DNA from 4 places in the Mesorhizobium sp. WSM3873 genome. Region 1 is predicted to be linked to each of the others. Evidence: predicted binding sites of a transcription regulator. Region 1 holds the regulator's gene; each other region holds the start of a gene.
What was found. The regulator PhoB, encoded in region 1, activates phosphate uptake and scavenging genes when phosphate is short. The targets are predictions, from matches to a motif close to TGTCATNNANCTGTCAT.
Positions count from the first base shown of each region.

Region 2: A9K71_RS23070 (alkaline phosphatase) is a predicted target of PhoB. The motif match lies at 2,038-2,054, and genes of this name have one in related genera.
Region 3: A9K71_RS03630 (acetoacetate decarboxylase) is a predicted target of PhoB. The motif match lies at 1,511-1,527, and genes of this name have one in related genera.
Region 4: phnC (phosphonate ABC transporter ATP-binding protein) is a predicted target of PhoB. The motif match lies at 1,138-1,154, and genes of this name have one in related genera.

Region 1 is NZ_LYTM01000045.1:288,440-291,925, reverse strand. It holds gene A9K71_RS24385 (ROK family transcriptional regulator) at 1-915, shown strand, start outside; gene phoB (phosphate regulon transcriptional regulator PhoB) at 1,216-1,905, opposite strand; gene phoU (phosphate signaling complex protein PhoU) at 1,925-2,629, opposite strand; gene pstB (phosphate ABC transporter ATP-binding protein PstB) at 2,650-3,453, opposite strand; gene pstA (phosphate ABC transporter permease PstA) at 3,450-3,486, opposite strand, start outside.
Region 2 is NZ_LYTM01000045.1:23,832-27,317, forward strand. It holds gene A9K71_RS23060 (TetR/AcrR family transcriptional regulator) at 10-627, opposite strand; gene A9K71_RS23065 (MFS transporter) at 706-1,989, shown strand; gene A9K71_RS23070 (alkaline phosphatase) at 2,126-3,486, shown strand, end outside.
Region 3 is NZ_LYTM01000003.1:203,112-206,597, forward strand. It holds gene A9K71_RS03620 (sulfurtransferase/chromate resistance protein) at 1-478, opposite strand, end outside; gene A9K71_RS03625 (3-hydroxybutyrate dehydrogenase) at 645-1,433, opposite strand; gene A9K71_RS03630 (acetoacetate decarboxylase) at 1,652-2,434, shown strand; gene A9K71_RS03635 (patatin-like phospholipase family protein) at 2,427-3,486, shown strand, end outside.
Region 4 is NZ_LYTM01000057.1:249,622-253,107, forward strand. It holds gene phnL (phosphonate C-P lyase system protein PhnL) at 1-462, shown strand, start outside; gene A9K71_RS29660 (DapH/DapD/GlmU-related protein) at 459-1,073, shown strand; gene phnC (phosphonate ABC transporter ATP-binding protein) at 1,236-2,093, shown strand; gene phnD (phosphonate ABC transporter substrate-binding protein) at 2,236-3,144, shown strand; gene phnE (phosphonate ABC transporter, permease protein PhnE) at 3,202-3,486, shown strand, end outside.

The DNA.
Region 1 (3,486 bases):
ATCGCCGAGGAGCAGCGCCGCCTCGATACCCTCACCATGCCGCGCAACGAGCTGATCGGCGAATGCTTGGCGATCGTGCGGCGCCGGCTGGACGATCCGGACCTCGACGTCGGCAGCGTCGCCCGCATCGCCATGGGCATCCAGGGCATCACCGATTCCCATGCCCGCGCCATGCTGTGGTCGCCGATCACGCCGCTGACCGACATTCCCTTCGCCGACATCCTGGAAAAGGAATTCGGCATTCCGGCCACCATGGAAAACGACTGTAACATGATGGCGGTGGCGCTGCAGTGGCGCGATCCCGACCGCTATCGCGACAATTTCATCGCCATCCTGCTCTCGCACGGCATCGGCATGGGCCTGGTGCTGAAGGGCGAGCTGTTCACCGGCACGCATTCTTCCGGCGGCGAGTTCGGCCACATGATCCATCGTCCGGGCGGCGCGCTTTGCCGTTGCGGACGCCGCGGCTGCGTCGAGGCCTATGCCGGCAACTACGCCATCTGGCGCAGCGCCATGAAGATGAGCGAGGACGCCGAGCCGGTCGATGTCGGCGACGCCGACATGCGGGCGCTCGCCGCCAAGGCGCGCGAGACGGATGGCCCGGAGCGCGAGGCCTATCGCCGGGCCGGGGAGGCGCTGGGCTTCGGCCTTGGCAGCCTGTTCGCGCTGATCGACCCGGCGCCGGTCGCCATGGTCGGCGTCAGCGCCGCCGCCTTCGACCTGATCGAGCCGGCGCTGCGCGAGGCGATCGGCCAGACCGCCGGAGGCCAGCATTCAAACTCGATCTCCTTCGATACCGAGCCGAACGAATTGCCGCTGATCCGCGAGGGCTGCGCCATGCGCGCGCTGACCTTCGTCGACCAGGAGATTTTCGCCTCGGGCGTGCAGGCGAGAATGGGCAAGAACGTGGCCTGAGCAGCTTCGATAGCGATCGTTGGCTTCTGTGCGTCCTGCAGACGCCGGAGATTAGCGAAGGCCCCGCAGCTTCGTCATTCGGGCGGAGCAGGAGCGAAGCTCCGTCGCACAGATCCTGGAATCCATGCCATTACCGGCGGAGCAGAATTTCTGCACCGCCGCGGCGCGAGGAAGTCGCGTGGATCGTCGGGTCTGCGCCGCGTCGCGACGCTTCGTGCTCCGCCCGTGGACGGCGAAGCACCAGTGTCTCGATAACCCGCCAGCGCAGATAGAACCCGTCAGACCTTCGGTGCCCTGGCTCTAGTCTTCCCTGATCGCGTAGCCCGCCCCACGGATGGTACGTATGACGTCCGGCATGCGGCCGTTGTTGACCGCCTTGCGCAGGCGGCCGACATGCACGTCCACGGTGCGCTCGTCGATATAGATCGTCTCGCCCCAGACATTGTCGAGCAGCTGGCTGCGCGAGAACACCCGGCCGGGATGCCGCATCATGAATTCAAGCAGCCTGAACTCGGTCGGGCCGAGCCGGATCTCGCTCTTCTTGCGGTAGACGCGGTGCGATTCGCGGTCGAGGACGATGTCGCCGACCTTGAGCACGCTGGACAGCACCTCCGGCTTGGCGCGGCGCAGCAGCGCCTTGACCCTGGCCATGAATTCCGGCGTCGAGAACGGCTTGACCAGATAGTCGTCGGCGCCGGTCGAGAGGCCGCGCACCCTGTCGCTTTCCTCGCCGCGCGCCGTCAGCATGATGATCGGCAGGCGTTCGGTCTCGGGCCGCATCCTGAGGCGCCGGCAAAGCTCGATGCCGGACACCGCCGGCACCATCCAGTCGAGCACCAGAAGGTCGGGCACATTCTCCTGCAGGCGGATCTCGGCCTCGTCGCCGCGCGTCACCACCTCGACCTGATAGCCCTCGGATTCGAGGTTGTAGCGGAGCAGCACCCCCAGCGGCTCCTCGTCCTCCACCACCATGATGCGTGGCGCGATCATTTAGCAGGCACCTTCGCTGTCAGGCCGCCGGCGCCGACATCGCCGTCTCGTCCTGCTTAGGACGATTCGCGGGCAATTGCGTGCCGGTCAGCACATAGTAGGCGTTCTCGGCGATGTTGGTGACGTGGTCGCCGATGCGCTCCAGATTCTTGGCGCAGAACAACAGATGCGTGCAAGCCGTGATGTTGCGCGGATCCTCCATCATGTAGGTGAGGAGCTCACGGAAGACGGAGGTGTATTTGACGTCGATGCGCTCGTCGTCGTTGCGGAGCTTGGCGAGCGCCGTGGCGTCGCCGGCCGCGTATTCCTCGATCACGCCCTGGACCTGGATCAGCACCAGCTGCGCCATCGAGTCGATGGAGTGCGACAGATCGCGCGGCGCGGCGCTGACGCCGACCGAGCCGACGCGCTTGGCGATGTTCTTGGCAAGGTCGCCGATGCGCTCGAGATCGCCGGCCATCCGGATGGCGCCAACGACGCTGCGCAGGTCGTCGGCCATCGGCTGGCGCTTGGCGATCAGCGTGATGGCGCGATCGTCGAGCTCGCGTTGGCGCGCGTCCATGATGGCATCGTCGGAGACCACGCGCTGCGCCAGCGCGTTGTCGGAATTCAGCAGAGCCTTGGTCGACGCGCCGACCATCGAGCCGGCAAGATCGCCCATGTCGCGGATGAGCTGGCTGATCTGCCTCAGATCCTCGTCGAAGGAAGCGACCGTATGGGCCATGGTTATGTCCTCGTATGAACTCAGCCGAAGCGGCCGGTGATGTAGTCCTGCGTGCGCTTCTCGCGGGGCGAGGTGAAAATCTTCTCGGTCCGGTCGAATTCGATCAGCTCGCCGAGATACATGAACGCCGTCTGCCGCGACACGCGCGCCGCCTGCTGCATGTTGTGGGTGACGATCACGATCGTGTAGTCGGCCTGCAGCTCGTCGATCAGCTCCTCGATCTTGGCGGTCGAGAGCGGATCGAGCGCCGATGCCGGCTCGTCGAGCAGGATGACCTCCGGCTTCACCGCCACCGTGCGGGCGATGCAGAGCCGCTGCTGCTGGCCGCCCGAAAGGCTCTGGCCACTGGCGTTGAGCTTGTCCTTGACCTCGTTCCACAGCGCGGCGCGCTTCAGCGCCTGTTCGACGCGATTGTCCATCTCGGCCTTGCTGATCTTCTCATACAGCCTGACGCCGAAGGCGATGTTCTCGTAGATCGACATCGGGAACGGCGTCGGCTTCTGGAACACCATGCCGATCTTGGTCCTGAGCAGGTTGAGGTCCTGCGAGCGGTCGAGGATGTTCTTGCCGTCGAGCAGCACCTGGCCTTCGGCGCTCTGCTTCGGGTAGAGCTCGTAGATGCGGTTGAGCACGCGCAGCAGCGTCGACTTTCCGCAGCCCGAAGGTCCGATGAAGGCGGTGACGCTCCGCTCGGGCAGCGACAGGTTGATGTCCTTCAGCGCCTTCGACTGGCCATAGTAGAAGTTGAGGTTCTTGACTTCGATCTTGGCCTTCTCGGCGGTCGTCTCGGCTACGTTCAGGTCGGTGGACAACATCGGTTTCATCTGTCCTCTCTGCGTCCGGTAAGGCTGCGGGCG
Region 2 (3,486 bases), 260 kb from region 1:
TGCGGACCACTATTTCTTCAAGCTGGCTTCAATCAGCAGATCGGCGTTGCGGGCGACTGATGCCGCCGGTCCGCCGAGGCCGAACAATTGGCCGCTGATATAGGCGCCCTCGATCAGCAGCAGCAGCCCATCGCCGAGCGTCTCGGAATCACTCGCACCCATCGCGGCCGCCATGGCGCGCAGGCGCCGGCGCAATTCCTGCTTGTTGTTCTCGCTCACCACCCGCGCAGGATGGCCGTGCTCGGGATATTCGACCGCCGCATTGGTCATGCCGCAGCCGCGATAGTCCGGCCTCTGCGTGCGTTTGCCGACGCGAGTGAGGAAAGCGATGATCTGCGCGCGCGCATTGCCAGGATGCGCGTCCACGGCCTCGTCGAACCGCTGCCAGAATTCGAGGTCGTACTTGCGCAGATAGGAAGCGGCGAGTTCGTCCTTGGACGGGAAGGTCCGGTACAGGCTGGGCTTGGTGACGCCGGCGCGCCTGACGATCTCATCGACGCCGATCGCCCGGATGCCTTCGCGATAGAACAGGTCGCGCGCCACGTCGAGGATCTTGTCGGCAGCCTTCGGCGCCGGCGCCGTGCCGGCTCCGCTGATCGACGCTTCAATTTTTTTGTCCGATGGCATTCAACAAACTCGCTTGACAATGTTACTGACCGGTACGTATGAATGGCGCCGCTCCATTGCAACGTACCGGTCAGTAACATGATAACTCATTCCCGCCCCTTTGGCCAGCGCTACGCCTTCGTCGTCGTCGCAGTCATCTTCTTCTGCCTGCTGATCGCCGCCGGTCTCCGTTCCGCGCCGGCGGTCATGATGCTGCCGCTGGAAGAGAGCTTCGGCTGGCGGCGCGATGTCGTCTCGCTTGCCGCCGCGGTCGGCATCTTCCTCTATGGCCTCACCGGGCCATTTGCCGCGGCGTTGATGGAGCGGATCGGGCTACGCCGCACACTGCTTGCCGCGCTGCTGATCATGTCGGGCTCCACAGCGCTCAGCCTGCTGATGACCAAGCCGTGGCATCTGCTGATCACATGGGGGGTATTTTCGGGCATCGGCTCGGGCGCGGTCGCGACCGTGCTCGGCGCCACCATCGTCAATCGCTGGTTCAAGACCAATCGCGGCCTGGTGATGGGGCTGATGTCCGCCTCCAGCGCGACCGGCCTGCTGGTGTTCCTGCCGCTGCTCGCCTCGCTGGCTCAGTCGGGAGGTTGGAAGCCGGTCGCCGTTGCCATCGCCATTGCCACGGCGGCTCTCGTGCCGCTGGTCTTTCTGCTGGTGCCGGAGCGCCCGGCTTCCATCGGCCAGGTGCGTTATGGCGCCGATGCCGACGACGTGCCGCCGGTGTCGCCGGCCGCGCAAGGCAATTTCCTGGCGCATACGCTGAACACGTTGCGCCGTGCCGCGGGAACCAGGGTGTTCTGGTACCTGTTCGCCACATTCTTTGTCTGCGGTTTCACCACAAACGGCCTCGTCGGCACGCATCTCATCGCCTTTTGCGGCGACATGGGCATCGGCGAGGTGCAGGCAGCCGGGCTATTGTCGATGATGGGCATTTTCGACCTGATCGGCACGACGCTGTCCGGCTGGCTCACCGACCGTTTCGATCCGCGCAAGCTGCTTGGCGTCTATTATGCCGTGCGCGGCCTGTCGCTGATCTATCTGCCCTATTCCGGGTTCTCGGCCGTCAGCCTGATCATCTTCGCCGTGCTCTATGGGCTAGACTGGATCGCCACCGTGCCGCCGACGCTCAGGCTCGCCAACGAAGCTTTCGGCGACCGCAGCGGCCCGATCGTGTTCGGCTGGATCGTCGCCGGCCACCAGGTGGGCGCCGCGGCGGCGGCGGCCTTCGGCGGCACGATGCGCGAATTGCAGGGCAATTACGAGCTTGCCTTCCTGATCGCCGGCATGACCGGCATAGCCGCGGCCTGTATTTCGCTCTTGATCAACACGAGCAAGCCGGCTTTTGAGCCGGAACCGCAGGCGGCCTAAAGCGCGACTTCCCCTTCTCCCGCAAGAGGAGAAGGGAGAGATGTGACCTGTTATCAAAATTTCATGGTTCCGATATGCGCCTGAAACATTGAGGCCGGAGGGTTGCGGTCCCGTTCAACGCCATCCGGAGACAGCCATGAACAAGCTCTCGTTAACCCGCCGCGCTTTCGTCACCTCGGCCAGCGCCTTTGGCCTAGTCGGCGCCTCCGGTCTCGCGTTGCCTTACTATTCGCGCGCCAATCAGCGCCCGGCCTTCACCCACGGCGTCCAGTCCGGCGATATCGACGCCACCTCCGGCGTGATCTGGACCCGCACCGACAGGCCGGCGCGCGTGATGTACGAAGTGTCGACCACCGAAAGCTTCGCCGACGCCGTCAGGCTGGCGCCGCTCGATACCTCGCCCGCCAGCGACTATACGGTGAAGCGGCTGCTCACCGACCTCGCCGCCGACCAGGACATTTTCTACCGGATGACGGCCGCCGATCTTTCCGACATCAACGCCGTCTCCGAGCCGATCGTCGGCCGTTTCCGCACCGCGCCGGCGTCGAAGCGCGACGTGCGCTTCGCGTGGTCGGGCGACACCGCCGGCCAGGGCTGGGGCATCGACGAGACCGGCATGAAGACCTACTCCACCATCGCCAAGCACACGCCTGACTTCTTCCTCCATTCCGGCGACACGATCTATGCCGACGGCGCCATGAAGGACGAGGTCGACCTGCCCGGCGGCGGCAAGTGGAAGAACGTCGTCATGATCGACGGCAAGCGCAAGGTCGCCGAAACGCTGGACGAGTATCGCGACCAGTGGAAGTACAACATGATGGACAAGCACGTGCTCGCGCTTAGCGCCATCTGCCCGACCTTCTACCAGTGGGACGACCACGAGGTGGTGAACAACTGGTCGGATTCGAAGGACCTGACGGCCGACAACCGCTACACGGAAAAATCCATCCATGTGCTGGCGGCCCGCGCGGCGCGCGCCTTCCATGAAATGACGACCATCCGCTACGAGCCTTCGGAACCGGGACGCGTCTACCGCAAGATCGCCCACGGGCCGCTGCTCGACGTGTTCTTCCTCGACATGCGCTCCTATCGCGGCCCGAACGGCCCCGACATGGAGGACACGCTGACGCCGAAGTCGCGCATGCTCGGCGAGCAGCAGACGCAGTGGCTGAAGCGCGAGCTGGCGAATTCCAAGGCGACCTGGAAAATCATCGCCGCCGACATGCCGCTCGGCCTCGTCGTCTGGAACGACGCGGCCAAAAAGGCCGGCGCCGAGGCGGTCAGCAACGGCGACAATGGCACGCCAAAAGGCCGCGAGCTCGAGTTCGCCGACCTGCTGCGCTACATCAAGAACGCCGGCATCACCAACACGGTGTGGCTGACCGCCGACGTCCACTATACGGCGGCGCATTACTACAATCCGGACAAGGCGCAGTTCCAGGATTTCAACCCGTTCTGGGAATTCGTCTCCGGCCCGATCCACGCCGGCACCTTCGG
Region 3 (3,486 bases), on a different contig from region 1:
CCAGGGGCACCTCGGCCGGGTCGACGAACAGGAACACGGCGCCAGGATCGACAAATCGTCGGATCAGCCAGGGGCAGGCGATGCGATCGACCTTCGGCCGGGAACGCGTGACCCATACGGTGCGACCCTTCCCGTCGCGGGGCGGAATGGCGTCGGCCGCGACTAACGGGGCCTTGGCGGCGGCCCAGGCCGCGAAACCGCCTTCCAACGATTCCGCCGGAATGCCCTCGTGGCGCAGCCACGCGGCAACGCCTTGCGAGAGTTTCTCTCCGCGCTGGCAGATGACCACGACCTTGGATCCGCAGAAGTCGGCCGCCCAGGTCGAGACGGTTCTGAAGTCGCGCCGGCAAGAAGCCGGCAGCAGCCGCGGATCGGCTTGAAAGTCGTCGTCGATGCGTACGTCGACGACGCGAGGTGCATCCGGCAGGCCGACGAGTCGGGCAAGCTGCGGCACTGTGATCTGAGTTGTTGACGGCATGGCGTCCACCTCCTGAACGAAGAGAGTTTGGACGCGATCGTTGGGCTGACGCCTCACGGGGTCGTCGCGGGGAACCCCTTAGCCAGGATGCTGGAACGCTCCCCCACGATTGTCAAGAATTCTTGTCGAGGAAGGCGCGGCCCCGCACCTTCTTTGGAAGGTGCACTTACTGCGCCGTCCAACCGCCATCCATCGGCAGGGTCGTGCCGGTCATCTGCTTGGCCGCATCCGAGCACAGGAACAGCGCCAGCGCCGCCAGCTCCTCAACGGTGACGAACTCCTTGGTCGGCTGCGCGGCAAGCAGCACATCGTGCTTGACCTGTTCCTCGGTCATGCCGCGCGCCTTCATCGTGTCGGGGATCTGCTTCTCGACCAGCGGCGTCCAGACATAACCGGGCGCAATCGCATTGACGGTGATGCCATCCTGCGCGACTTCCAGCGCCACGGTCTTGGTCAGGCCGGCAATGCCGTGCTTGGCCGAGACATAGGCCGACTTGAACGGCGAGGCGACCAGCGCATGCGCCGAGGCCGTGTTGATGATGCGGCCCCATTTGCGGCTCTTCATGCCCGGCAGCACCGCCTTGATGGCATAGAACGCGGCAAGCAGGTTGATGCGGATGATTGCTTCCCACTTGTCGTCGGGGAACTCGTCGATCGGCGCGACATGCTGGATGCCGGCATTGTTGACCAGGATGTCGAGGCTGCCGAACGCCTCCTCGGCCTCGCGGATCATGGCGGTGACCGCCCCGCCGTCCATCATGTTGGCGCCGGAATAGCGGCACTTGACGCCGAAATCCCTCTCGATGCCGGCGCGCTCCTTTTCGATCGCCGTGGCATCGCCCAGGCCGTTGATGGTTACGTTGGCGCCCTCGGCGGCAAAGGCGCGGGCGATTGCAAGGCCGATGCCGCTGGTCGAGCCAGTGACGAGCGCATTCTTGGAAGACAGGGAACCCATGGCAGATCTCGCACGTGGAGGGAGGGACTGTTGAAGCACATAGTTTGTGCGTCGCAACATAACAATGCCATGCCCGTATTTCGGTGCGATTACAATGTTGTGATGCAGTTCGAGCGACAGGAAGCTGGCGGTCCTAGGGCGTACATGGCACTGTCATGGTGCCGTGCAACATAATCCCCTGTGCGTGTCCCGTGTGTCATTCCTGAAGGGTGAACAGCTTGGAAATCGCCGAAGTCGTGAAGCGCGCCTATGCGATGCCGCTTACCAACCCTTCTTTTCCGCCAGGCCCCTACCGTTTCTTCGACCGCGAATACATCATCATCACCTACCGCACGACGCGCGAGGCGCTGGAAGCCGTCGTGCCGAAGCCACTCGAGATCGATGAGCCGCTGGTCAAGTATGAGTTCATCCGCATGCCGGATTCGACCGGCTTCGGCGACTATACCGAGACCGGTCAGGTGATCCCCGTGCGCTTCGGCGGACAACATGGCGGCTATGTCCATTCCATGTATCTCGACGACGACGCGCCGATCGCCGGCGGCCGCGAGCTCTGGGGATTCCCGAAGAAGCTGGCCAGCCCCAAGATCGTGCATGAGGGCGAGGTCGTGGTCGGCACCCTCCACTATGGCAGCGTGCTCTGCGCCACCGGCACCATGGGCTACAAGCACCGCGAGGCCGACCACGACCAGGTGCTCGCCTCGCTCGCCGCGCCAAACTTTCTGGTCAAGATCATCCCGCATGTCGACGGCAGCCCGCGCATCTGCGAGCTGGTCCGTTACTACCTCACCGACGTGACGCTGAAGGAAGCCTGGACGGCGCCGGCCGCGCTCGACCTTCGGCCGCACGTCATGGCCGACGTCGCCAAGCTGCCGGTACTGGAGGTGGTCTCGGCCGTCCACTTCATCGCCGATCTGACGCTCGGACTGGGCGAGGTCGTTCACGACTATCTCGCCGGCCGGTCCGCGACCAGCGCAATCCAGCCGGAGAAGGCTCGTGCTTGAACGCACCCCAAAAACGGCGGCAGCCGCCACCATCGAGGAAATAACGGCGCAATACGACCGCATCGCCCTGGTGTTCCAGGGGGGCGGCGCGCTGGGCGCTTATCAGGCCGGTGTCTATCAGGCGCTGTCCGACGCCGGCTGCGAGCCGACCTGGCTGTCCGGCGTCTCGATCGGCGCGATCAACGCATCGATCATCGCCGGCAACGAGCCGAGCCGGCGCCTGCAGCGGCTGGAGCAGTTCTGGCAGACGGTCTCGGGCCGCAAGATCTGGGCCTATACGCCCGAAGGCGACATCTATCGCGACATCCGCAACCGCACTTCTTCGTGGATGACGATGACTATGGGCCAGCCCGGCTTCTTCAAGCCACGCAATCCAAATCCCTGGTTCCAGCTGCCGGGGGCGGAAGGCGCTACCAGCTTCTACGACACCGCCGAGCTGAAGGACACGCTGGAAAGCCTGATCGACTTCGACATTCTGAACGACGGTAAAAAGCGGCTGAGTGTCGGCGCCGTCAATGTCAGGACCGGCAACTTCGTCTATTTCGACACCGACAAGGTGCGCATCGGACCGGAGCACATCATGGCGAGCGGCGCGCTGCCGCCGGCCTTCCCCTCGATCCGCATCGAGGGCGAGTACTACTGGGACGGCGGCATCGTCTCCAACACGCCGCTGCAATATCTGCTCGACCAAGAGGAGGACCGCACCTCGCTGGTCTTCCAGGTCGATCTGTTCAGCGCTCGCGGCGTGCTGCCGCGCGGCATGGCCGACGTGCTGTCGCGTCACAAGGACATCATGTATTCCAGCCGCACGCGCCAGAACACCGACAATTTCCAGCGCATCCATGCGCTGAAGATGAAGCTGCTCGATGCACTGAAGCGCGTTCCGCCGGAATTTCTGATAGAGGGCGAGAAGGAATTGATTGCCGACTATTCCGACGCCGGCGTGGTCAACATCGTCCACCTGATCTACCAGCACAAAGGCTACGAAGGCCACGCCAAGGACTATGAGTTCTCGGGGACCTCGATGCGCGAGCACTGGGAGATGGGCCTCG
Region 4 (3,486 bases), on a different contig from region 1:
AGCCCGCGCACTGTGCTTGCCGTACGCCGGCAAACAATCGGCTATGTCAGCCAGTTCCTGCGCACCGTGCCGCGCGTACCGGCACTCGACGTCGTTGCCGAGCCGCTGGTCGAGCGTGGCGAGGACCGGGGGGCCGCGCGCGACAAGGCACGCGAGCTTCTTTCGCAGCTCAATCTGCCGGAAAAGCTCTGGGCGCTGCCGCCCGCGACCTTCTCCGGCGGCGAGCAGCAGCGCGTCAACATCGCGCGCGGCTTCATCACCGAGCATCCGATCCTGCTGCTCGACGAGCCGACCGCCTCGCTCGACGCGAAGAACCGAGATGTCGTGGTCGAGCTCATCGCCGGCAAGAAGGCGGCGGGCGTCGCCCTGCTCGGCATCTTCCATGATCAGGACGTTCGTGATGCGGTGGCCGACCGCATCATCGACGTCACCGCCTTCGCCGCAGGCAGGGTCGCCGCATGAGCAAACTTTCGGAGGCGCCGCTCGTCCATCCGACGGCACAGGTCGAAAACTCGACGCTCGGCCGTTGGACCGAGATCGCCGAGCGCAGCCGCGTTTCTGAAAGCGAGCTCGGCGACTATTCCTACATGATGCAGGACTGCGCCGCATGGTGTGCAACCATCGGCAAGTTCTCCAACATCGCGGCGAGCGTGCGCCTCAACGCCACCAACCACCCAACCTGGCGGCCGACGCTGCACCACTTCACTTATCGCGCCTCCGACTATTGGGACGACGCCGAACATGAGAGCGAGTTCTTCGCAGAGCGCCGCGCCAAGCGCGTCACCGTCGGCCACGACACCTGGCTCGGCCATGGCTCGACCATCCTGCCCGGCGTGACCGTCGGCGACGGCGCGGCCGTCGGCGCCGGCGCCGTGGTGTCGAAGGATGTCGCGCCATACACCATCGTTGCCGGCGTGCCGGCAAAGCCGATCCGCGAGCGCTTCGACCGCCGCACGGCCGAGCGCTACCAGGTGCTTGCCTGGTGGGACTGGGACCATGCCCGGTTGCGCGCAGCGCTCGACGATTTCCGCGAGCTCTCGGCAGAGGCTTTCCTGGAGAAGTATGGCGGCTAACGATTGTGAATGGGCAGCAGTGAATGGCAGCAAGGAGAGAACCATTCATCGGTTGCCTGTGGGTCGTAACAAAACTGACATCGATCCGACACCCCAGCTTCATCGGCCTGCGCTAGCGAGGGTTAACAGACCTGCAAAACCGCGACGGACTGGAGCTTTGGTATGTCGGCATCATCGGCCACGCTGGAAATCCGCGGCATAACCCGACGATTTGGCAAGAACACCGCCGTCACCGATATCAACGTCTCGATCCCGCAGGGCCAGATGGTCGGCATCATCGGCCGTTCCGGCGCCGGCAAGTCGACGTTGTTGCGCATGATCAACCGTCTGATCGATCCCAGCCAGGGATCGATTTTTTTCGATGGCGCCGAGGTCTCGCGCCTGCAGGGCTCGCCGCTGCGCCGCTGGCAGCGCGACTGCGCCATGATCTTCCAGCAGTTCAACCTGGTGCCGCGCCTCGATGTGCTCACCAACGTGCTGCTCGGCCGCCTCAACCACCGCTCCACGCTGTCCAACCTGCTCGGCATGTTCTCGCGCACCGAATGCGCCGAGGCGGTCGCCGCGCTCGAGCGCCTCGACATCGCCCGCACTGCGCTGCAGCCGGCGGGCACGCTCTCCGGCGGCCAGCAGCAGCGCGTGGCCATCGCGCGCGCCATGATGCAGCAGCCGAAGGTGCTTTTGGCCGACGAGCCGATCGCCTCGCTTGATCCGCTGAACGCCAAGGTGGTGATGGATTCGCTGCGCGACATCAATTTGCGCGAAGGCATCACCGTCGTCACCAACCTGCACACGCTGGACACCGCCCGCGCCTACTGCAACCGCATCATCGGCATGGCCGCCGGCAAGGTCGTCTTCGACGGCGCGCCCGAGGACCTCGACCGCGACGCCGTGCGCACCGTCTACGGCGCCGATGCCAACGGCGTCGAGATTTCCGAGGCCATCACGTCGACCAGCGTCAGCATCAAGCCGAAGATCACCGCATCCGCCGGCCCGCTCGAACCAGCCTTCCCCGGCTACTGAGTCCAGCGCCCCGGCCGAAGCGGTTCCGGGCAGATTTTGGATTTCGGCAAGAGCAACCTGGATCGCCCGCCCGCGTCAAAGGCTGAACTCAAAAATTCGAACGCTGCCGGCGCGAAGCCGGCAAAAACAGGAGAGAGGTCAAATGTTCAGGAAAATGGTTTTTGGCGCCGTGTCGATACTGGCCATGGCCGCAAGCGCAGCGCATGCCGCCGACATCAAGGAGTTCCGCGTCGGTATCCTCGGCGGCGAGAACGAAACCGACCGCCTGCGCAACTACCAGTGCCTTGCCGACCACCTGAAGGCCGAATTCGGCTTCGAGAAGGTGTCGCTGTTCCCGGCCGCCGACTATGACGGCGTCATCCAGGGCCTGCTCGGCGGCACGCTCGACTTCGCCGAGCTCGGCGCGTCCGGCTACGCCAGCGTCTATCTCAAGGACCCGAACGCCGTCACTCCGATCCTCACCACCAAGCAGACCGACGGCTCGACCGGTTACTATTCGATCGGCCTGGCGCTGAAGACTTCCGGCATCACCGACATCAAGTCGGCCAAGGGCAAGAAGCTCGGCTATGCCGATCCGGATTCGACCTCGGGCTATCTGATCCCGCTGACCCAGATTCCGAAGGACACCGGCGCCTCCAACGAGACCTACTTCGCCTCGACCCAGTTCAACGGCGGCCATGAGAACAACATCCTCGCCGTCCGTGACGGCAAGGTCGACGTGGCGGTGGACGATTCTTCGGGCATCGGCGATTTCAAGAACGGCTACACCTCCGGCACCTTCCACAAGGAAGTCGCCAAGGGCGCCGTTGACCCGAACGACTTCGTCGAGGTGTGGCGCTCGGGCCTGATCCCGAACGGTCCGCTGGTCGTGCGCACCGCGCTCGGCACTGAGATGACCGCCAAGCTCGCCGACTTCTTCACCCAGTTGCCGACCAAGGACAAGCCTTGCTTCGAAGGCGTCGAGGGCGGCGACTTCACAGGCTACGTGCCGGTCAAGCCTGACTTCTACAACGTCATCATCGAAGCCCGCAAAGCCGCCATCGGCGGCTGACGGCATCGGGAAAAAGGGCGGCGCGGTGAGGCGCCGCCCTTTTTGCATGCTCCAATTATGACAACTTCGGCGACGATCCACTCCGAAGCGACAAGGCAGCAGGCCGATGCCTGGCGGCGCCAGACCTCGCTTCGCCGCTTCTACACCGCGCTCGGCGTCGGCCTGCTGCTGGTCGCCATGTGTGCCACCATGTGGTTTGCCGATGAAGCCAATGCGGGCCATTTCTTCGAGCGGCTGCCGCATATCCTCGACTTCCTGAGCTGGCTGATCCCGAAGGACTGGAACGACGTCTGGCGGGCGCTGTTCGACATCGCCTCGCCGCATGACAAGGGCACGCAGGAA